Regions from separate parts of the Streptomyces sp. NPDC003635 genome, predicted to be linked through region 2. Evidence: riboswitches for the same ligand, from Rfam matches in the RefSeq annotation. Region 2 holds a riboswitch; the other holds the start of a gene.
What was found. Region 2 has a riboswitch for glycine ahead of gcvT (glycine cleavage system aminomethyltransferase GcvT). Riboswitches for the same ligand answer to the same signal wherever they lie in the genome.

Region 1: another riboswitch for glycine. It lies ahead of gcvP (aminomethyl-transferring glycine dehydrogenase); the one in region 2 lies ahead of gcvT (glycine cleavage system aminomethyltransferase GcvT).

Annotation. Positions count from the first base shown of each region.
Region 1 covers NZ_JBSFOK010000089.1:590-11,815, forward strand. The annotation lists gene gcvP (aminomethyl-transferring glycine dehydrogenase) at 1-2,343, opposite strand, end outside; glycine riboswitch at 2,518-2,613, opposite strand; gene ACWDRW_RS39415 (PRC-barrel domain-containing protein) at 2,727-3,101, shown strand; gene ACWDRW_RS39420 (DNA polymerase IV) at 3,137-4,519, opposite strand; gene ACWDRW_RS39425 (MerR family transcriptional regulator) at 4,574-5,218, opposite strand; gene ACWDRW_RS39430 (bifunctional nuclease family protein) at 5,480-5,953, opposite strand; gene ftsR (transcriptional regulator FtsR) at 6,038-6,775, opposite strand; gene ACWDRW_RS39440 (FHA domain-containing protein) at 6,796-7,755, opposite strand; gene ACWDRW_RS39445 (DUF881 domain-containing protein) at 7,817-8,650, opposite strand; gene ACWDRW_RS39450 (small basic family protein) at 8,656-8,988, opposite strand; gene ACWDRW_RS39455 (DUF881 domain-containing protein) at 8,985-9,893, opposite strand; gene ACWDRW_RS39460 (sugar phosphate nucleotidyltransferase) at 9,992-11,226, opposite strand, start outside.
Region 2 covers NZ_JBSFOK010000007.1:215,964-227,189, forward strand. The annotation lists gene ACWDRW_RS09870 (ABC transporter permease) at 1-442, opposite strand, end outside; gene ACWDRW_RS09875 (ABC transporter substrate-binding protein) at 512-2,269, opposite strand; gene ACWDRW_RS09880 (ABC transporter permease) at 2,328-3,326, opposite strand; gene ACWDRW_RS09885 (enhanced serine sensitivity protein SseB C-terminal domain-containing protein) at 3,649-4,437, opposite strand; gene ACWDRW_RS09890 (enhanced serine sensitivity protein SseB) at 4,608-5,399, opposite strand; gene ACWDRW_RS09895 (AAA family ATPase) at 5,477-6,133, opposite strand; glycine riboswitch at 6,310-6,405, shown strand; glycine riboswitch at 6,406-6,513, shown strand; gene gcvT (glycine cleavage system aminomethyltransferase GcvT) at 6,552-7,670, shown strand; gene gcvH (glycine cleavage system protein GcvH) at 7,769-8,146, shown strand; gene glyA (serine hydroxymethyltransferase) at 8,156-9,421, shown strand; gene ACWDRW_RS09915 (L-serine ammonia-lyase) at 9,482-10,849, shown strand; gene ACWDRW_RS09920 (glycoside hydrolase family 25 protein) at 10,923-11,226, shown strand, end outside.

The DNA.
Region 1 (11,226 bases), on a different contig from region 2:
CCGCTTCAGCCCCTCACCGCCCATGAGCCGGACGTACGCCCACGAGATCGGCAGGATCCCGGCCGAGCCCCACGGCGCCGCCGAGATCGGCCCCACCCCGGTCTCCGGCCCGGCGGCCGGCTGCATCGGGTGGTTGGGCAGGTACGGCGCCAGGTGCTCGCGCACCGCCACCGGACCGACGCCGGGGCCACCGCCGCCGTGCGGGATGCAGAAGGTCTTGTGCAGGTTCAGGTGCGAGACGTCACCGCCGAAGTGGCCCGGCTTGGCCAGCCCCACCAGGGCGTTGAGGTTGGCGCCGTCGACGTAGACCTGCCCGCCCGCCTCGTGCACCTGCGCGCAGATGTCGGCGACGTGCTCCTCGAAGACGCCGTGCGTCGAGGGGTACGTGATCATCAGCACCGACAGCTCGTCGCGGTACTGCTCGATCTTCGCCCGCAGGTCCTCGACGTCGATCTCGCCGTCCTCGGCGGTCTTGACGACGACGACCTTCATCCCGGCCATCACGGCGCTGGCGGCGTTCGTGCCGTGCGCGGAGGAGGGAATGAGGCAGACGGTGCGCTGCTCGTCCCCGTTGGCGCGGTGGTAGCCGCGTACGGCGAGCAGACCGGCCAGCTCACCCTGCGACCCGGCGTTGGGCTGCAGCGAGACCTTGTCGTAGCCGGTGACCTCGGCGAGACGTTCCTCCAGCTCACGGATGAGCGTGAGGTAGCCCTCGGCCTGCTCGGCGGGGGCGAAGGGGTGCAGCTGCCCGAACTCGGGCCAGGTGACCGGCTCCATCTCGGTCGTGGCGTTGAGCTTCATCGTGCAGGAACCCAGCGGGATCATGCCGCGGTCCAGCGCGTAGTCACGGTCCGCGAGGCGGCGCAGGTAGCGCAGCATCGCGGTCTCGGACCGGTGCTCGTGGAAGACCGGGTGGGTCAGGTACTCGTCACCGCGCAGCGCCTCCTGCGACAGCGCGTCCTCGACCTCGGCGTCCAGCGCCTCGATGTCCCCCTCGACGCCGAACGCGCTCCACACGGCGCCCAGCTGGGCCCGCGCGGTGGTCTCGTCGCAGGCGACGGAGACGTGGTCGGCATCGACGAGGCGCAGGTTGACGCCGTTCTCACGGGCGGCGGCGACGACCTCGGCGGCCCGACCGGGAACCCGCGCGGTGACCGTGTCGAAGAAGGATCCGTGCACGACCTCCACACCGCCCGCGGTGAGCCCCGCGGCGAGGATCGTGGCGTACCGGTGCACGCGCCGGGCGATGCTCCTCAGGCCTTCGGGGCCGTGGTAAACGGCGTACATGCCGGCCATCACGGCCAGCAGCACCTGCGCGGTGCAGATGTTGCTGGTCGCCTTCTCGCGCCGGATGTGCTGCTCACGCGTCTGGAGCGCGAGCCGGTAGGCCCTGTTCCCGTCCGCGTCCACGGACACTCCGACCAGCCGCCCGGGCAGGCTGCGGGCGAACTTCTCGTGTACGGCCATGTAGCCGGCGTGCGGACCGCCGAAGCCCATCGGAACACCGAAGCGCTGGGTGGTGCCCACCGCGATGTCCGCGCCCAGCTCACCGGGAGAGGTCAGCAGCGTCAGCGCCAGCAGATCGGCGGCGACGGTGACGAGCGCGCCGAGCTCATGGGCCTGGTCGATGACGGCCTTGATGTCCCGTACGGCACCGGAGGCGCCGGGGTACTGGAGGAGCACGCCGTTGATCTCGCGGGAGGAGATCTCGGCCGGGATGCCCTCGCTGAGGTCGGCGACGACGACCTCGACACCGGTCGGCTCGGCGCGGGTCTCGATCACGGCGATGGTCTGCGGCAGGACGTCCGCGTCGACCAGGAAGAGGCCCTTCTTGTTCTTGCCCATGCGCCGGGACAGGGCCATGGCCTCGGCCGCGGCGGTCCCCTCGTCGAGCAGGGAGGCGCCGGAGGTGGGCAGCCCGGTGAGGTCGGCGACCGTGGTCTGGAAGTTCAGCAGCGCTTCGAGCCGCCCCTGGGAGATCTCGGGCTGGTACGGCGTGTAGGCGGTGTACCAGGCGGGATTCTCCATCACGTTCCGCAGGATCACCGGCGGGGTGAAGGTCCCGTAGTAACCGAGTCCGATCATGGAATCGAGGACCTGGTTACGGTCGGCCAGCGACCGCAGCTCGGCCAGCACCTCGGCCTCGGTACGCGCACCCGGCAGATCGAGGGAGTCGGCGTTCTTGATCACGTCCGGCACCGCGGCGGCGGTGAGCTCGTCGAGCGATCCGTACCCGACCTGGGCCAGCATCTTGGCCCGAGCCTCATGGTCAGGGCCGATATGACGCTGCTCGAAGGGAATCCCCTGCTCGAGCTCTGCGAGCGGAATGCGGTGGGCGGTCATTGCGGAGGCCTCCTGGTCTGACGCGACCTGCGAGGGGTACCACGGCGCGGGTACCCGGACGGCCTCCCCCTCTGTCATCTCAACCTGAGAGCTTCACCGGGGCCCGAGGGCACCCGGCTTTCACCGTCGGTGAGAGCGGAAGCCGTCGACACCCGCCCTGCTTTCCAGAGTGACCTCGTCCGTGCGGTACGTGGGCCTGAGAGATTCCGGGGAGGATTTGCTCCTTCGGCGCCTCCGATGATGTCTGGAGGACTCTCCCGCACGGGGTCAGCAGCCGCTGCCAGGGTACCAGCGAGGTCAACGACCGGGCGTTCGAGTGGCCGCTTCACCCAATGTGCTCTTTCGTAGTGCTTACGGATGAGTTGCGACCAAGTGGAGGGCCCGTGCAGACCGACATCGATCCGCGCAACCTGATCGGCCGCAAGGCGTTCGACCGAGACGGCACGAAGATCGGCACGATCGACGAGGTCTATCTCGACGACGCGACCGGCGTACCGGAGTGGGCAGCCATACGCACCGGCCTGTTCAGCAGGGACGCCTTCGTGCCCCTGGAACCCAGCGAGCTGATCGAGGGCACCCTGCACGTCCCCTTCGAACGCGCCCTGATCAAGGACGCCCCCGACTTCGGCGTGGGCCGCCACCTCTCCCCCGAACAGGAACTGCAGCTCTACCACCACTACGGCCTGGACATCACCCCACCTCCCTCCCCGGACCACGACTTCGGCAACTTGGCCGGCACAGAAGACGCCGACACGTAAACCTCCCCCTGTGGGCTGAGGTGCCCGGCCTCCGCTCACGCCCCGACCCCGTCCACCGGCACATCGGGTCTGACCGGCACCAAGGGCAACGGCTCCGCGACCGAGAGCGCCGGATCGTCCACCCGAAAGGTCCGCACCCTTCCCGGCTCGGACTGCGGCGTCTCGAACCGCACGGTCACCCGCCCCAGCCCACTGCCCTGCACCCACCCATGCCCGAACTCGGCGTGCCGCACGTCATGCCCCGCGGCCCACCGCCGCTCGGCGGCACCGACGACCTCCCCCGCCGAGCCCGCGGCCTCACCGGCCGCATCCCCGTCCTCCGCACCCGTCTCCGCGGCCAGCTCACCCGCGGCCTGCGCGAACAAGTCCTCCTGCGTGAAGTCGGCCAGCCCACTCACCCCCACCCCCAGCAGCCGCACACCCCCCGTCGTGTCCACCGACTCCAGCAACCGGGCAGCCGCCTCCCGCACCACCGAAGGATCATCCGTGGGCCCCCGCAAGGTCTCGGACCGCGTCAGGGTCGAGAAGTCGTACCGCCGCACCTTCAACACGATCGTCCGCCCGGACAGCCCGGCGCCCCGCAACCGCCGCACACACCGGTCGGCCAGCCGCTGCACCTCGAGCCCCACCCGCACCCGGTCGTGGATGTCGACGTCGTACGTGTCCTCCACGGACACCGACTTCGTCTCACGCTCGGCCACCACGGGCCGCTCGTCACGAGCCATTGCCATCGCGTACAGCGCATGCCCATGCGCCTTCCCGAGGAGCCGTACGAGCTCGTCCTCTCCCGCCTCGGCCAGCTCGTCGACCGTATGGATCCCGGCCCGCCGCAGATGATCACCCGTGGCCGGCCCCACCCCCGGCAGGGTCCGCACCGACATCGGCCCCAACAGCGCCCGCTCGGTCCCCGGCTCGATCAGCACCAGCCCGTCCGGCTTGGCCTGCTCCGACGCGATCTTCGCCAGCATCTTGGACGCCGCGAGCCCCACCGACCCCGTCAGCCCCGTGACCGCCCGTATGTCGGCGCGCAGCTTCACCCCCGCCAGCCGCGCCGACTCCGCGTCCCAGGCCGCGCCCCCGGCCTCCAGATCCACGAAGGCCTCATCGAGGCTGAGTGGCTCCACGAGCGGCGACAGGGCGCCCAGCAGGCCCATGACCTGCTCGCTGATCGACCGGTAGAACCCGAAGCGCGGCACCAGATACGCGGCGTTCGGCGCGAGCCGACGCGCCTGCGCCATGGGCATCGCCGAGTTCACGCCGAAGACCCGGGCCTCGTACGACGCCGTCGCCACCACGCCACGCGGCCCGAGCCCACCGACGATCACGGCCTTCCCGCGCAGGCTCGGCTTGGACGCCTGCTCCGCCGAGGCGAAGAAGGCATCCATGTCGAGGTGCAGGATGGTCGGCGCGCTTCTCACATGTCCGATGCTGCCCTACGCCACTGACAATGCCCCCGGAGCACGACGTGCTGCTCAGACCGCCCGGTTCCGCCGCCGCGCCAGCTCGTCCGCCGGATTGGGACCGACGAGCGTCTCGCCGGTGTCGATCCGCTCCCCGTGCAGCTGTGACAGCGCGCTCTCGACGTCCCGCCAGACCACACCCACCGCGATCCCGAAGATGCCCTGACCACCCTGGAGCAGCGCGTGCACCTCGTCGGGCGAGGTGCACTCGTAGACCGTGGCACCGTCGCTCATGAGCGTCATCCGCTCCAGATCACGAAAGCCCCGCTCCCGCAGATGCTGCACGGCGGTACGGATGTTCTGCAGCGACACCCCGGTGTCCAGGAACCGCTTGACGATCTTCAGGACGACGACGTCCCGAAAGCTGTACAGGCGCTGCGTCCCCGACCCGTAGGCGGGCCGCACACTCGGCTCGACGAGCCCGGTGCGCGCCCAGTAGTCCAGTTGCCGATAGGTGATGCCGGCGGCCGCACAGGCCGTCGGCCCGCGGTAACCGATCTGCTCCGACGCCATCGACGTCGCCCCTCCGCTGCTCGGCACGGCCGCCGGTCGCTGCGGAGCGTGGTCGGCCGCGCTGCCGTGAAGCGGGTACGGACCGCTCTCCCCGAGACTGCGTCCGGGGGCACCCCCAGCCGTACCGTCGCCGCTGCTTCTCACGCCGACCTCCGTCCTTGACCTGCCTTCTCGACGGTAGGCAGTCACCAGGGGTGCGTCAACGATCGCCACACTCGGCACGCCGAGTGATAATCACCCTAGGAGTGGTTTCCCGTACCCCACCGCGGGGAAAGGCTAGCCGAATGCACTGGGGTCGGGCCGTAGGACGCTCTCACTCGCCGCTGGCAATTGCCGAGGCCCGAGCCGCGAGCCGCCCCTGACCGCCCGTCGCGAACCGCTGGTCGGCCGGGCCGCAGCGGCGGCTCACTGGCTGCTGGTGCCGAAGTCCTCGGGCGAGATCTGGTCGAGGAACTCGCGGAACTTCTCCACCTCGTCCTCCTGCTCGTCGGGGATGGCGATGCCGGCGTCGTCGAGCACCCCGTCGCTGCCGTAGATCGGCGTTCCGGTGCGCAGGGCCAGCGCTATGGCATCGGACGGGCGGGCGCTCACCTCGACCCCGCTGGCGAAGACCAGCTCCGCGTAGAAGACGCCTTCACGCAGGTCGGTGATGCGCACTTCGGTGAGCTCCTGGCCGACGGCCTCCAGCACGTCCTTGAACAGGTCGTGGGTCAGCGGTCGAGCGGGGGCCATGCCCTGCTGGGCGAAGGCGATGGCCGTCGCCTCCCCCGGCCCGATCCAGATGGGGAGGTAGCGGTCGCCTCCCACTTCGCGCAGGAGCACGATCGGTTGGTTGGAGGGCATTTCGACCCGGACACCTACGACATCGAGCTCGTTCACACAGCAACCCTAGGCCGTGCCCGGGATGTTTGGGTAGTCGGGCAGGAAACGGGCGGCCGATCCGGCCCTCCGTACCCCTCCGGCTCAGGGCAGCCGCACGCCGAGCGCGGTCTGCACGAGTGCCGCGTGCAGCCTCACCGTGAGCCCCGCCAGCTCCTTCGTACGGGCCTCGGCCAGCGCCCTGGTCTGCGGGTTGCGGTGGCGTCTGAGCGGCGCCACGACCTGGTCCACGAGCCCGGCCTCACGGTCCGCGGCGGCCTTCATGACCCGCAGATGCCGCGGCTCGATCCCGAACCGCCCCAGCTCGGTGACGAGGGCGGCCACGGTGACCGCCTCGGCGTCGTACACCCCGTCCGGCAGCGGCGCGATCAGCCCGTACGACTCCCACTCCTCGAGCTCGCGCTCACCGATCTCCGCGGCGGCCATCAGCTCGCTCCGCCCGATCCGAGCGGCCGTGGGAGCCTCGGAGAGCTCCGGCCCGCCCTCGCCGTCCCGCTGGCGGCCCACGGTCGGCAGGGCTACGGCCTCACCGCGCTCCATGGCGTCCAGGTGCTCCCGGATCACCTTCAGGGGCAGATAGTGGTCCCGCTGCATCCTCAGCACATGGCCGAGCCGCTCGACGTCGTCCACGCTGAACTTGCGGTACCCCGACGGGGTCCGCCGCGGCTCGACAAGGCCCTCGGACTCCAGGAAGCGGATCTTGGAGATGGTGACTTCGGGGAACTCGTCGCGCAGGACGTTCAACACCGTGCCGATGCTCATCAGCCCGTTGTCCGTGGCGGCGGCGCCGTGTCCGGCACCGCCGCTCGGTGTATGAAGCATGGACCTTCTCCGGGGGAGGGTCAGTAGCCTCGCTGGCTCGCGTAGAAGACCAGCCGGTACTTTCCGATCTGCACCTCGTCACCGTTCGACAGGGCGACCTGGTCGATCCGCTCGCGGTTGACGTACGTGCCGTTCAGGCTGCCCACGTCAGCCACCGTGAACGAGCCGTCCGGGCTCCGGCGGAACTCCACGTGCCGACGCGAGACGGTGACGTCGTCCAGGAAGATGTCGCTCTGCGGATGACGACCTGCGGTTGTCAGGTCGCTGTCCAGCAGGAAGCGGCTGCCCGAGTTCGGCCCACGGCGCACCACCAGGAGCGCGGAGCCGAGCGGCAGCGCCTCGACGGCCGCCTGCGCCTCGGGGGACAGCGCCGGAATCGGCGTCTGCCCGGTGGCCTCGGCCTCGTAGGCCTCGAGACCGGAGATGGAGATCGTGGACGTGGTCTCGGACGGACGCTCGGGCACGGCGCCCGCCCGCAGCGGAGCACCGCAGTTGGAACAGAAGCGACTGTTCTCCGCGTTGCGGTTACCGCACCTCGTGCACACCAGGGCCGACATGGACGGATCCTCCTGCCGCGGCTGCCCCGCCGGGGCATTGGACGCGTACGGGTCGGCGGAAAACCCTCCACCCGTACTTGAGGTTGACGGTTGGCCGAAACCTATGCCTGCGGACTGGGCAGGGTCAACAGACGGCGCGCCCTGACCTCCGGAAATGTCACCGCCCGGACCACCGACCTGGTCCCGGAACAACGGCCGCTGGCCCTCTGCGTCAGGCTGCGCGCGGTGCCGGGCAGTGGCATTTTCGTTGCCCTGCCGCGCGCTCTTGCCGAACAACTTCGCAAACAACTTCACGGGCGATTCCCCTTGACTGAAACAGACCCGCCCGTGGGGCAGGACGAACCCTGACTGCACACTTCGGCCGACCCGGACATCCTCACAACGTCCGTATCCACCAGACAGTTTCCACCACGCACCACCCATTCGGTGCGCCGACCCCCCGCAACCTCATGCCCTCGCCGGACGTCCCCCATGCACCGCCGATTCACCGCGAGGACGACCGAGCGTAGTCAGGCCGCTGCGCGGCTCGCAAGGCGTCCACAACGATCTTGTCCGACCGCTCGACAGTCACGGTGGCCTGCTCCTTCTCGAGAGTCTGCACCACGCCTCCAGGGATGTTGAGCGCCGGTTCGAGATCCTGCGGCTTGCCGATGACCTTGAAACGATAGGGCGCGTTGATCTTGTTCCCGTCGACGCTCACGGAGTTCTCCGAATCCGTCAGATAGGTACCCGCCACCACGCGTACCCCGTTCACCTGGATCGCCTCCGCGCCGGCCGCACGCAACTCCTGAATGGCGTCGAGCAGCATGTCCGCCTCGACCGTCCCCTTCGTGTCGTCGATGGTCACCGTGATGCCGGGTCCCTGCGCGGCCACCGTGCCCGCCAGAATGCCGAGTTGCCGCTCCTTCTCGACCGTCTGCCTGCGAGCCTCCTCGGCCTGGTTCGAACTGTTCTCCAGTTCGTCCCGCTGCTTCTCGAGTCCCTGCTTCTCGTCCTCAAGACGCTGAGTACGGTCGTCCAGTTCATCGAGGATGCGGACAAGATCCTCCTGACGCGCGCCGCGCAGGGCGTCATCCCCGTCACTGTTGGACGCGACCTGCACCGCCAGGCCGAAGCCGAGGCCGAACAGCAGCAGGGCGACGATCAGTTGGGCCCGGGTGACCCGCGGCGGCCACAGCCCCTTGGCGAGCCGCTGGCGGCCGGTGAGCTCGGAGCTGGCCTCGGCAGCCGGTTCCGCGGCCTCGGGCGCCTCGGCCGGGACCTCCTCGGGCAGTTCCTTGCGGAGTCTGGTCTCGCGCGTCTCGTCCTGGTTGCTCATCGGCCTCACGCCCGGAACACGTGCCGACGGATCGCCGCGGCGTTCGAGAAGATACGGATGCCGAGAACCACGACGACGCCGGTGGACAGCTGCGCCCCCACGCCCAACTTGTCGCCCAGGAACACAATCAGCGCGGCCACGACCACGTTCGACAGGAACGAGACCACGAAGACCTTGTCGTCGAAGATGCCGTCGAGCATGGCCCGCAGACCACCGAAGACGGCGTCCAGCGCCGCGACGACGGCGATCGGCAGATAAGGCTCGACGACCGCCGGAACCTCAGGCCGGACCAACAGGCCGGCCACGACTCCCACGACGAGGCCCAGTACGGCGATCACGATGTGCCCTTCTCGGTGTTCTCGGTGTTCGGCTGTGCTGTTCGTACGGTCACGCTGGGTGCCGCGGGCAGCCGGAGATCGTCCTCCGTGGAGATGCCGGTCCGGATGCCGAAGTTCTCCTGCAGGGCATGCAGATACAACCCGTCGGCGCTGTCCTGGAACCTGCTGCTCAGCTGCTCCCCGTCCCCCACCGCGAGCACCGTGTACGGCGGCACCAGCGGCTTGTTGTCGACCAGTATGGCGTCACCGGCTGCCCTGATCGCCGACAGCGCCGTCAGCCGCTGCCCGTTGATCGAGATGGCCTCGGCCCCCGACTCCCACAGGCCATTGACCACCCGCTGCATGTCCCGGTCCCGGACCCGACCGGTGTCGGAGAACCCGGTGGTCTCACGCGGGTCCCCGTCGCCGCCCCCGCTGGAGTCCTTGGCGTCGTTGACGACCAGTTTCACGCCGGGGCCGTGCACCTCCACGGCTCCGGCGAGGATGCCCACCAGCTCGGCCTGCTCACCGCCGCTCTCCTTGAGCGCCTCGCGCTGGCGCGCGCTCACGTCGTCACGCAGCTTGTCGACGCTGTCCTCGAGCTCGTCCGCGGCCTCGGTCTCCTGATCGATCCGGTCGATCAGCTCCTCGCGCTCCTTCGCCACGACGGGAGCCGCGACCCGCGCCTGGGCCGCACCGACGGTGACGACCAGAGCCGCGAGCACCAGGCCGGCCGCGAGCCCCAGCTTCGCCCGGAGCGTCTTCGGCAGACCGCCGTCAGCGGCCTTCTTCCGGGCCGCCGCCTCGGCGTAACCGTCATCGAGGCTGTGGTCCATGACGTTGGTGAGCAGCGACATGGAGGCGTCCGGACGCGAGGGGCGCGTGGGAATGCTCCGAACGGGGGGCTGCTGCGGCATGCCGCACATCGTCGCACGTCGCGCGCAGTACCTCCGAATGGCCCCACCGGCGTGCCGGACAGGCCCCCTTGGGGACACTTGTCCGGCACACGCGCGTAGTGCCCGTTTCAGCGACCGGCGCTGTCCACCACCGCCGACCACTCGTCGAGCAGAGCCTGCGCGGAGGCGTCGTCCGGACCCTCCGCCCACAGATGGGTGACCGCCTCGGCAGGATCCGGCAGCACCATCACCCAGCGCCCGTCGGCCTCGACCACGCGTACCCCGTCCGTGGTGTCCACGGACCGGTCTCCGGCCGCTTCCACGACCCGCCGCATGACCAGCCCCTTGACCGCCCACGGAGTCGCCAGATCGCGCTTGAGGACATGCGCCCGCGGAATCCGCGCGTCGATCTGGCTGAGGGTGAGCTGCGTCCGCGCCACCAGACCGATCAGCCGTACGAAGGCCGCCGTGCCGTCGAAGACGCTGCTGAACTCCGGGACGATGAACGCGCCCTTCCCGTCACCACCGAAGATGGTGGTCTCGTCCCGCCCGACCCGGGTCAGGTCGTCGGGCGAGGTCGTCGTCCACTCCACCTGCGTCCCGTGGTACGCCGCCACCTGCTCGGCGATCCTGGTGGTCGTCACCGGCAGCGCCACACGCCCGCTGCGCCGCTCAGCGGCGACCAGGTCGAGCAGAACGAGCAGCGCCCGGTCGTCCTCGACGATCCGCCCCTTCTCGTCGACCAGCGACAGCCGCTCACCGACGGGGTCGAACCGCACGCCGAACGCGGCCCGCGCGGAAGCGACGATCTCCCCGAGCCGCACGAGCCCCGAGCGCCGGGCGTCGGCCGTCTCCGTGGGCCGGGACTCGTCCAGACCGGGATTGATGGTCAGCGAGTCGACGCCGAGCTTTCCGAGCAGGCTCGGCAGGACGAGCCCCGCGCTCCCGTTGGAGGCGTCCACGACGACCTTGAGCCCGGACTCGGCGATCCCGGTCGTGTCCACGTTCCGCAACAGCGAACCCGTGTACGAGTCGAAGACGCTGGCCGGGAAGTGCAGGTCCCCGATCTCACCCGGGAACGCACGCCGGTACTCCTGACGCGCGAAGACCCGGTCCAGCTTGCGCTGACTGCCCTGCGACAGATCGGCACCCCGCCCGTCGAAGAACATGATGTCCACGGAGTCCGGCACACCCGGCGTCGTCCGGATCATGATCCCGCCGGCACTCCCGCGCGCGGTCTGCTGGCGGGCCACGGGCAGGGGGACGTTCTCGAGGTCGCGTACGTCGATGGCGCTCGCCTGCAACGCGGAGATCACCGCCCGCTTGAGCGCTCGCGCACCACGGGAGTGGTCACGGGCCGTGG
Region 2 (11,226 bases):
ACCGCGGCTTGAGCGCGGAGATCACACCGGCCGTGACTCCGCCCAGCAGCCACATGACGGCGGCACCGACGGCCAGGGACAGCGTCACCGGCAGACGGTCGGTCAGATGCGGCCAGACAGCCTCGTGGGTCTTGAAGGAGTAGCCGAAGCAGGGCGCGTTGCACTGCGCGGTGGTGGGGCCCAGGTCATAGGTCGCGCCGGAGACGATCCCCTTGATGAAGTCCCAGTACTGGACGTACACGGGCTGGTCGAGACCGAGGTTCTGCTTGACCGCTTCGATGTCGGCCTTCGAGGGGCTCTTCCCGATGTACTGCTGAGCCAGCTGGTCGGCCGTCTGGCCGGCGAGCCGGGGCAGCAGGAAGAAGATCGCGAAGGTGACCGCGGTGACGACCAGCAGCAGGATCACTGCCGCGACCGTCCGGCGGAGGATATACGAGATCACGGGGATCGGCGCTGGTGCCCGCGGGCCGCGAAGCCCGCGGGCACCAATGCCTTCACCTGCCTTCCGGGGCTACTTCTTGGTCGTGCCGATGTTGAGGTAGTCGTACTGACCGCTGAAGGCCGCCGTCGAGACCAGGTTGGTGAAGCCGGCGGGACGGTACAGCAGGACCTTGAAGTAGGTCAGCGGAACGAGAGCCGCCTCCTCCATGGTCTTCTTGTCGATCTCGGCGTAGAGGCTGTTGCGCTCGGCCTCGTCCTCGGTCGCGATCGCCTTCTCGAGCATCGAGTTGATGTCCGCGTTGTCGAGCTGCGACAGGTTGGTGTTGCCGGACTCGCCGATCGCGTCACCGTGCAGGATCTGCTGCTCGAAGCCGTAGCCGGAGGGCCAGTCGGCACCCCACTGCATCATGTGCAGGCCGATGTTCTGCTTCTTGTTGAACTTCGGCACACCCGCGCTGTCGGTGAAGTACTTGCCCGACGGGTACTGCTTGAGGGTGGCGTTGATGCCCGCCGCCTTCAGCGAGTTGATGATCGCGGTGGCCGCGGCGATCTCCTGCGGACGGTCGCTGCGCGCCGAGATGTTGGTGCTGATCGTGTCCTTGCCGCAGGCCTTCAGCTGCTCCTTGGCCTTGGCCGCGTCACCCTTGCTGTCCGGGGTGGCGTACAGGTCGGACTTCTCGTAGCCCGGGATGTCCGGCGGCAGGACCGTGGTGGCGATGTCACCGCGGATCGGGCCGCCCAGGGCGGTCTGCACCGAGTTCTTGTCGACCGCGTACTGCACGGCCTTGCGGCACTCGACCTTGTCGAACGGCGCGAGCTTGGTGTTGATCGCCATGTAGACCAGACGGCCACCGAAGGTGTTGTCGGTGTTGGCCTTGAGGTCGGGGTCGCCCACGACCTCCGCCTGCGTGGCGGCCTGGACGCCACCGCCGCCGAGGTCGATCGCCTTGCCGGCGCGGACGTCCTGGTCGATCGTCTCGGCGTTGACCTTCAGCTTGACGACGATCTTGTCCGGGTACTGCTTGCGCAGCGGGTCGGTCTTGGCGTCCCAGTTCTCGTTGCGGACGAGGACGGCTTCCTTGCCCTCGGAGTAGCTCTCGAACTTGTAGGAGCCCGAGGACACGATGTTCTTGACGTACTCGACGCCCTTGTCCTTCGCCTTCGGCACCGGGGCCGTCTGCGGGGTGGCGACGAGGTAGTCGAACTCCTGGAAGGCGCGGTTGAGCTTGAAGACGATCGTGGTGTCGTCCGGCGTCTCGATGGACGCGAGGCCCTTGCCGCTCTTGTCCTTGTACGGGCCCTTGTACTTGTCGCCGCCCTCGAGGAACTGCTGGAAGTAGTTGGGGCCGAGCGAGAGCACGTCACGCGCGAAGTTGGAGCGCTCCACGGCGTACTTGACGTCCTTGGACGTGATCGGCGTGCCGTCCTCGTACTTGAGGCCCTCACGCAGCTTGTACGTCCAGGTCTTGCCGCCGTCGCTGGGCTCACCCGGCGCCGACGCGAGGTCCGGGACCAGCTCGTTGCCGGCCTCGCCCGCGGCGGGCTTGAACGTCATCAGCGGACGGGCGTACAGCCGGGAGAGGTTGTACATGTACGCGTAGTACGTGTTGCCCGGGTCGAAGGAGTCCGGCACGTCCGAGTACTCGTACGTGACCGTGCCCCCCTTCGCGTCGGAGGCGTTGACGACACCCTTGGTCGCTGCGTTGGCACCGGCCGACTTGCTGTTGCCGTCGCCATTGTCGTTGTTGTCATCGGCCTTGCTGCAACCCGAAAGCACCAGGCTCACAGTGCCGATGGCCGCGATGGCGGCCAGCGCTGACCTTCGCATGATGGTCTGCTTCCCCTCCATAGTTGGAAACTTGATGGGCCCTCGACGCGGCCGCACGTCAGCGGCTACTGCGCGGGTCGAGAGCGTCACGGAGTCCGTCGCCGAGCAGGTTGAACGCCAGGACGGTGACGAAGATGGCGAGGCCAGGCACGATCATGAACTGCGGATCGACCTTGTAGAAGTTGACCGCCTCGCTGAGCATGCCGCCCCACGACGCCTGCGGGGGCTGGATGCCGACGCCGAGGAAGCTCAGGCTGGCCTCGAAAAGGATGTTCGTCGGGATGAGCAGCGTCGAGTAGACGATGATCGGGCCGACCAGGTTCGGGAGCAGCTCCCGGAAGAGGATGTACGGTCCCTTGGCTCCCATGCCCCGGGAGGCGTCGATGAACTCGCGCTCCTTGAGGGCCAGGGTCTGACCGCGGACGATGCGGCCCAGATACGGCCAGTTGAAGAAGCCGATGATGAAGATCAGCACGCTGATGTGCAGCGGCAGACCCTCCAGGCCGAAGGCACCGCCCTGCAGCGTCGCCGAGATGGCGATGGCGAACAGCAGCAGCGGGAAGGCGAGGAAGGTGTCCATCAGACGGCTGATGATCGTGTCCACCCGCCCTCCGTAGTAGCCCGCCATCACACCGAGGATCGTGCCGATGGTGTTGGACAGGATGGTGGCCCCGAACGCCACGACCAGGGAGACCCAGGAGCCCTCCAGGATCCGGGTGGCGATGTCCCGCCCGAACTTGGGGTCCACACCCAGCGGGTGCTCCGCGCTCATGCCGCCCCAGTCCCCGGCGGGCAGCGAGGTGTTGGGGTCGAGCAGGTCCTGGTTGAAGGCGTTGGGGTCGAGGCCGAAGAGGGCCTGGATGGGACGGGCCAGGACCGCGAGCAGCACCAGCAGGATGACGACGACGCCACCCGCCACGGCGACCTTGTCCTTCTTGAACCGGGACCAGGCGATCTGCCCAAGGGAACGGCCCTCGATCTGCCCCTTGTCGGCGCCGCTGAGCACAGCCTCCGGCTGCGCCTCGGCTGCCCCGGTGGTCTCGATCGGTGCGGTCACAGTGACCCGACCCCTCTCGCCGGTGGTGACCGGCCTACACCCGCCGTGGATTACGGCTTTGTCGACTTGCACTCGATCACAGGATCGACCGACCCCGTGTCTGAGTCGGGAGTCTTCAGCGTCGTCACGATCACCCGCCAGGTCTGGCGGTGAAAGTATGCGTAACCGTGATGATGCGCTAGGGATTCCGTTATCCGAACAGGGGATAACGGACCCCGGACGGTAGGGAGTTGGGACACATCGGACATTTCATGACGTTCGCCATCATCTACGCGCGCAGAAATGTGCCCGGCGCGTGAAGAGGCCGACGGTCCGTCATACGTCAGTAGCCGCCGTGCGCCGGAGGGTAGCCGTATCCCGCGGCGGGTGCCTGGGCCGCGTGCGCCTCACGGTCGTAGAACGGTCGGGCGTTCGCCCGCATCCACATCGCGACCGGGTCGTACTCGTCGGACATCGCCACCGTCGAGACCGGAAGGCCGTCCGGGACCGCCCCGATGGACTGCTGCATCATCGCGCGCACCGAGTCCACCGCGGGCGGGCTGGTGTCGTACACATCCAGGCCGATGGCCAGATACGGCGCACCGAGGGCCGGTTGCACCCAGGCGCGGCGCAAGGTGCGGACCGCGGGGGTGCGGTGGGCGTTCTGCGCGAGCAGGGCGTAGAAGTGCGGGATCTCGATGCCGGGTTCCGAGAGGCGCAGCGGCCCGGCCGGCTGACGGTCGAGGCCGGTGGCGATCCGGCGCAGATCGAGCCAGGGGATGCCGACGCCGCCGCCCTGGGCGTGCGGGTTCAGCCAGAGGCCGAAGTGGTCCGGGTACAGGGTGCGGGCGACGTCGATGCCGTCCACGACCTCGTAGGAACGGTTCCAGCCGCTCGCCGACAACTCCTGGGCGGAGGTGACGCAAGGGGCGTAGCCGTAGCCCTCGACCTCCATGTTCCCGTACTGGGCGTCCGGGGAGCCGGCCTGGCCGTGCCACAACAGCATCCAGATCTGGCCGGAGTTGGGCGTCGCGAGCGCGCGCAGGAGCGCCTCGTAGGCGTCGTACCGCCCGGGCGTGACCTGGCGCAGCATGTGCTCGACCTGACCGGCCGCGATGCCGCTGGCGCTCACCTGTACCGCCCCTTCATCTTCACTCTCGCCCGAGCCGTGACCCTAGCTTAAGGCCGCCCGCCCCTCCGGGACTTGCGGTGGTCGTGCGGCTGCGGCGGCGTGGGGGTCTGTCGCGCCCACGCGGCGGAGCCGCACATCGACCCGGCCCACCGCGCCCCTGGGTTCCCCCGCTAGCCCTGGGTGTAGAAGGGCCGCACCTTTTCACGCATCCAGATCGCCACGGGGTCCTGGGCCGCCATGTCCAGCAGGATGAGGTTCACCGGCCACTTCGTCGGCACCCTGCCCAGGGCCCTGCCCAAAGCATCCATCGGAAGCGTGCGGAGGTCGCCTTCCCAGTTGGAGAGTTCCACTCCCACGAACATCACGGGATCCGCCGTTTCGATGGCGGCCAGACAGCGGCGGGCCGTCGTCACGACTCCCGTGGCGGCGAACTCCGCCGAGGCCGCGGCCAGGAAGTCGACCGGGTCGTCCTGCCAGTCCGGCTCGTACAGCTTGACCCGGCCGCCGCTCGCGGGGCCGTCCAGCGGCGTGCGGCCGACCCGACACAGCTCGGCCACCGCGACCGGCGGGAGGGGTATCCCCACCACGCCGTCGGGGTTGACCGCGATCCCGACCTGCGGGGGCAGGCCGCGGGCGAACTCCACCGCGGGGGCGATGGTGAACGACATGTGCGCGCCGACGACCTGGCGGAACTGCTCCTCGGAGCTGAAGACGGGGACGTAGGCCTGGCCCTCGATCTCCAGCGTGGGCAGGTCCAGGGGGCCGCTGTGCGGGCCGCCGCCGGACGGCAGCGGGACCCACAGGAAGCTGCGCCCCAGGACCTCGATGATCCGGCCGCCCGCCGAGGGCACGCCGAGGGAGGCGGAGAGCACCTCCTCCAGCTCGTTGCCGGGCCATCCGCCGTGCGGATGGGGGTGTGCCTGCGCCGGAAAGTCCGCGGGGAGATCCGCCGGGAAGTCCATCTGTCTGACCGCCTGCCGTAACCACTGCTGTGGCTGAAAAGGCTAGCGCCTCCCGGCGGACCGGGAATCAGCCGGAATCAGCCCGTGAAGCCGATCCGGCGCAGCACTCCCGCCGCGGGCCGGTCGATCAGCACCGCCGACCCGCAGCCCTGGGGCAGTTCCCCCTTCTCCACCGCGCGCAGCAGCCGCCCGGCCGCCGTGCGGTGCCGCAGGAAGGCGTATCGGGACACGCCCCGGCCGCGCTCCCGCTGGCCCTCCAGGGCCTGGTCCGGGGTGACGTCCAGCACGAGCAGGTGCAGGGCGCCGCCCCGGCGCCGGGCCTCGCGGGCGAGCCAGCCGCGTACCCAGGCCTGCGTACCGCAGTCGTGCACGACGACGCCCTGGCCGGAACGGAGGGCTCGCCACAGACCGGCGTAGTGGGCCAGGCGGACGAGGGGGCGGTAGACGGCGTAGGGAAGGAAGCCGGGCATGCGGGCGTCCCAGCGGTCCCGGGTGTCCTGGGAGTCGATGCGGGTGCCCTTCACGGCCCGCTTCATCAGCGTGGACTTGCCGCTGCCGGGCAGGCCGGTGATCACGACGAGGTCCTGGGGCCCGAAGAGCAGCGCGTGCGGGCTGCGACCGCCGCGCTCGCGCAGATCGCGTACGACCGGGGCGCAGCCCTCGAGAACGGGGGCAGCGGGCTGCCGGGGCACCGCGATGCCCGTGGTGGTCGCGTACGCCGTGGTCCTGTTCAACGTGATCGTCCTCCCCTGGGTCAGGTAGAGCACCTGCCCGTTGAGCGTAAAGAGAAGGTAATGCCGTGCGCCTTCCGTTTCTGTACGCGTACCGCCACAGCCCGGTTACAGATGCGGCCCTGCCGGACCGGACCGATGCGTGCAATGATGTCCGCGCCAACTGCATACCGGCCGTTTGAATCCGCGCGGGAGAGTTCCCAGCCTTGAGCTGGGGCGCCGAAGGAGCAAGTCCCTCCCTTGAATCTCTCAGGCCCCGTTACCGCGCGGGCGAGGCACATCTGAAAAGCGGACCGCCCCTGTGGTGGTCCCACCCAAGGTGCAAGCCATGCCCACTGGGGGTCATGGCGAACCTCTCAGGTTCCGATGACAGATGGGGAGGAACGACCTCGCCCGTCATGCCTTGGGAGACATCCGTCCGATGAGCAGCACCGAACCCCGTCGTACCGCCCTCGATGCCCTGCATCGCTCGCTGGGCGCGACCATGACCGACTTCGCCGGCTGGGACATGCCGCTGCGCTACGGCTCCGAGCGGGACGAGCACAACGCCGTGCGCACCAAGGCCGGCCTCTTCGACCTCTCCCACATGGGCGAGATCACCGTGACCGGACCGCAGGCGGCCCGGCTGCTGAACTTCGCCCTGGTCGGGAACATCGCCTCCGTCGGCGTCGGCCGCGCCCGGTACACCATGATCTGCCGGGCCGACGGCGGCATCCTGGACGACCTGATCGTCTACCGGCTCGCGGAGACCGAGTACATGGTCGTCGCCAACGCCTCGAACGCCCAGGTCGTGCTGGACGCCCTGGTGGATCGTTCCGCCGGTTTCGACGCCGAGGTCCGTGACGACCGGGACGCGTACGCGCTGATCGCCGTCCAGGGCCCCGAGTCCCCGGGCATCCTGAAGTCGCTCACCGACGCCGACCTCGACGGCCTGAAGTACTACGCGGGCCTGCCCGGCACCGTCGCGGGCGTCCCGGCGCTGATCGCGCGCACCGGGTACACCGGCGAGGACGGCTTCGAGCTGTTCGTGAAGCCCTCGGACGCCGAGACGCTGTGGCAGGCGCTGACCGAGGCCGGCGCGCCCGTCGGTCTGGTCCCCTGCGGGCTGTCCTGCCGGGACACCCTGCGCCTGGAGGCGGGGATGCCCCTGTACGGGCACGAGCTGACGACCGGCCTCACCCCCTTCGACGCCGGGCTCGGCCGGGTGGTCAAGTTCGAGAAGGAGGGCGACTTCGTCGGGCGCGAGGCGCTCACCGAGGCCGCCGCCCGCGCGGAGGGCAACCCGCCGCGCGTCCTCGTCGGCCTGATCGCCGAGGGCCGCCGGGTCCCGCGCGCCGGGTACCCGGTCGTCGCCGCCGGCCAGGTCATCGGCGAGATCACCTCCGGCGCCCCCTCCCCCACGCTGGGCAAGCCGATCGCCATGGCCTACGTCGACGCCGCGCACTCGGCGCCCGGCACGGCCGGTGTCGGCGTGGACATCCGGGGCAGTCACGAGCCGTACGAGGTCGTGGCGCTGCCGTTCTACAAGCGTCAGAAGTAGTAGCCGTAGGTGATGCTGAGCACATCACCGCTGCTCACGCACGCCTCCAGCAGTCCCCCATTCATCAGCACTCCCCCGCGTACAGGAGAATTCAGGCCATGAGCAACCCCCAGCAGCTGCGCTACAGCAAGGAGCACGAGTGGCTGTCGGTCGCCGAGGACGGCGTCTCGACGGTCGGCATCACGGAGTTCGCGGCCAACGCGCTCGGTGACGTCGTCTACGCCCAGCTCCCCGAGGTCGGCTCCACGGTGACCGCGGGCGAGTCCTGTGGCGAGCTGGAGTCCACCAAGTCGGTCAGCGACCTGTACTCCCCGGTCAGCGGCGAGGTCACCGAGATCAACGAGGACGTCGTCAACGACCCGTCCCTGGTGAACTCCGCCCCCTTCGAGGGCGGCTGGCTGTTCAAGGTACGCGTGGCGGAGGAGCCGGCCGAGCTGCTCTCCGCCGACGAGTACACCGCCTTCTCCGCCGGCTGAGGATCGTAGATGACTCTTCTCAACACTCCCCTGCACGAGCTCGACCCGGAGATCGCCGCCGCGGTCGACGCCGAGGTGGGCCGTCAGCAGTCCACGCTCGAGATGATCGCCTCGGAGAACTTCGCTCCGCTGGCGGTCATGGAGGCGCAGGGCTCGGTCCTGACCAACAAGTACGCCGAGGGCTACCCGGGCCGCCGCTACTACGGCGGCTGCGAGCACGTCGACGTCGCCGAGCAGATCGCCATCGACCGGGTCAAGGAGCTGTTCGGCGCCGCCTACGCCAACGTCCAGCCCCACTCCGGCGCCTCCGCCAACCAGGCCGCGCTGTTCGCGCTGGCCCAGCCCGGCGACACGATCCTCGGCCTGGACCTGGCCCACGGCGGCCACCTCACCCACGGCATGCGGCTGAACTTCTCCGGCAAGCAGTTCAACGTGGTCGCCTACCACGTCGACGAGGCCGGCCTGGTCGACATGGCCGAGGTCGAGCGCCTGGCCAAGGAGCACCGCCCCAAGGTGATCATCGCCGGCTGGTCGGCCTATCCGCGGCAGCTGGACTTCGCCGAGTTCCGTCGGATCGCCGACGAGGTCGAGGCGTACCTGTGGGTCGACATGGCGCACTTCGCCGGGCTGGTCGCGGCGGGGCTGCACCCGAACCCGGTGCCGTACGCCGACGTGGTCACCTCCACCACCCACAAGACCCTGGGCGGGCCGCGCGGCGGCATCATCCTCGCCCGCGGCACCGACTTCGCCAAGAAGCTGAACTCCTCGGTCTTCCCCGGTTTCCAGGGCGGCCCGCTGGAGCACGTGATCGCCGCGAAGGCGGTCTCCTTCAAGGTCGCGGCCTCGGAGGACTTCAAGGAGCGCCAGCGGCGTACGGTGGAGGGTGCCCGCATCCTCGCCGAGCGGCTGACCGCCCCCGACGCCCGTGAGGCCGGGGTGAACGTCCTGTCCGGCGGCACGGACGTGCACCTGATCCTCGTCGACCTGCGCGAGTCCGAGCTGGACGGACAGCAGGCCGAGGACCGACTCCACGAGGTCGGCATCACGGTCAACCGCAACGCCGTCCCCAACGACCCGCGCCCGCCGATGGTGACCTCGGGTCTGCGGATCGGCACCCCGGCCCTGGCCACCCGCGGCTTCACCGCCGAGGACTTCGCCGAGGTCGCGGACGTGATCGCACAGGCGCTGAAGCCGTCGTACGACGTGGAGGCGCTGAAGGCCCGGGTCAAGGCCCTGGCCGACAAGCACCCGCTGTACCCCGGCCTGAGCAAGTAGTAGTTCCCTGGTGGGGGCGCCCAAGGATGTGTGCCCCCACCCCTTTTTGAGGAGTTCCCCGTGGCCATCTCGGTCTTCGACCTGTTCTCGATCGGCATCGGCCCGTCGAGCTCCCACACGGTCGGCCCGATGCGTGCGGCCCGTATGTTCGCCCGCCGACTGCGCAACGAGGGCCTGCTGCCCTCCGTCGCCTCGGTCCGCTCCGAGCTGTACGGCTCGCTGGGCGCGACCGGACACGGCCACGGCACCCCCAAGGCGGTGCTGCTGGGCCTGGAGGGCTCCTCGCCGCGGACGGTGGACGTGGAGACGGCTGACGAGCGGGTCGAGACGATCAAGTCGGCCGGCCGGCTCTCCCTGCTCGGCGAGCACGAGATCCCGTTCTCCTTCGACGACGATCTCGTCCTGCACCGGCGCGAGACGCTGCCGTACCACGCCAACGGCATGACGATATGGGCGTACGACGCCTCGGGGGCCGAGCTCCTGTCGAAGACGTACTACTCCGTCGGCGGCGGCTTCGTCGTGGACGAGGACGCGGTCGGCGCCGACCGCATCAAGCTCGACGACACGGTGCTGAAGTACCCCTTCCGCACGGGTGACGAGCTGCTGCGCCTGACCAAGGAGACGGGTCTTTCGATCTCGTCCCTGATGCTGGAGAACGAGCGGGCCTGGCGGACCGAGGAGGAGATCCGGACCGGTCTGCTGGAGATCTGGCGGGTCATGCAGGCGTGCGTGTCGCGCGGCATGTCCCGGGAGGGCATCCTGCCGGGCGGGCTGCGGGTGCGGCGCAGGGCCGCGATGTCCGCGCGCCAGCTGCGGGCCGAGGGCGATCCGCTCGCGCACGCCATGGAGTGGATCACGCTCTACGCGATGGCGGTCAACGAGGAGAACGCGGCGGGCGGCCGCGTGGTGACGGCCCCGACGAACGGCGCCGCGGGCATCATCCCCGCCGTCCTCCACTACTACATCAACTTCGTGCCGGGCGCCGACGAGGACGGCGTCGTCCGCTTCCTGCTGGCCGCGGGCGCGATCGGCATGCTCTTCAAGGAGAACGCGTCCATCTCCGGCGCCGAGGTCGGCTGCCAGGGCGAGGTGGGCTCGGCGTGCTCGATGGCGGCGGGCGCGCTGGCCGAGGTGCTCGGCGGCTCCCCGGAGCAGGTGGAGAACGCGGCCGAGATCGGCATGGAGCACAACCTCGGCCTGACCTGCGACCCGGTCGGCGGCCTCGTCCAGATCCCGTGCATCGAGCGCAACGGCATGGCCGCGGTGAAGGCGGTCACCGCGGCGAAGATGTCCATGCGCGGCGACGGCTCGCACCTTGTCTCCCTCGACAAGGTCATCAAGACGATGAAGGACACCGGCGCCGACATGAGCGTCAAGTACAAGGAGACGGCGCGGGGCGGGCTCGCGGTGAACATCATCGAGTGCTGAGCGTTCCGGCCGGGCGCATATGGGGCATCAACAACTCCCGTCCCCCCACTCACACTTCAGGGAGTCCCCCACGATGTTGCGCGGCATCGACGTGAGCGCGTACCAGTCCTCGAACTACGACACGGACGGCCTCTCCTTCGTCTTCATCAAGGCGACGGAGGGCCGCTCGTACGTCAACCCGAAGCTGTCGGCCCAGACGAAGCGAGCGCGCGAGGCGGGCCTGGTGGTCGGCTTCTACCACTTCCTCTGGCCCGGCAACCTCTCCGCCCAGGCCGAGTACTTCGTCAAGCACGCCCCGGAGAAGGCAGGTGACATCCTCGCGGTCGACTGGGAGACGACGAGCGACGGCACGCACGCCGGCAACGCGGAGAAGGACC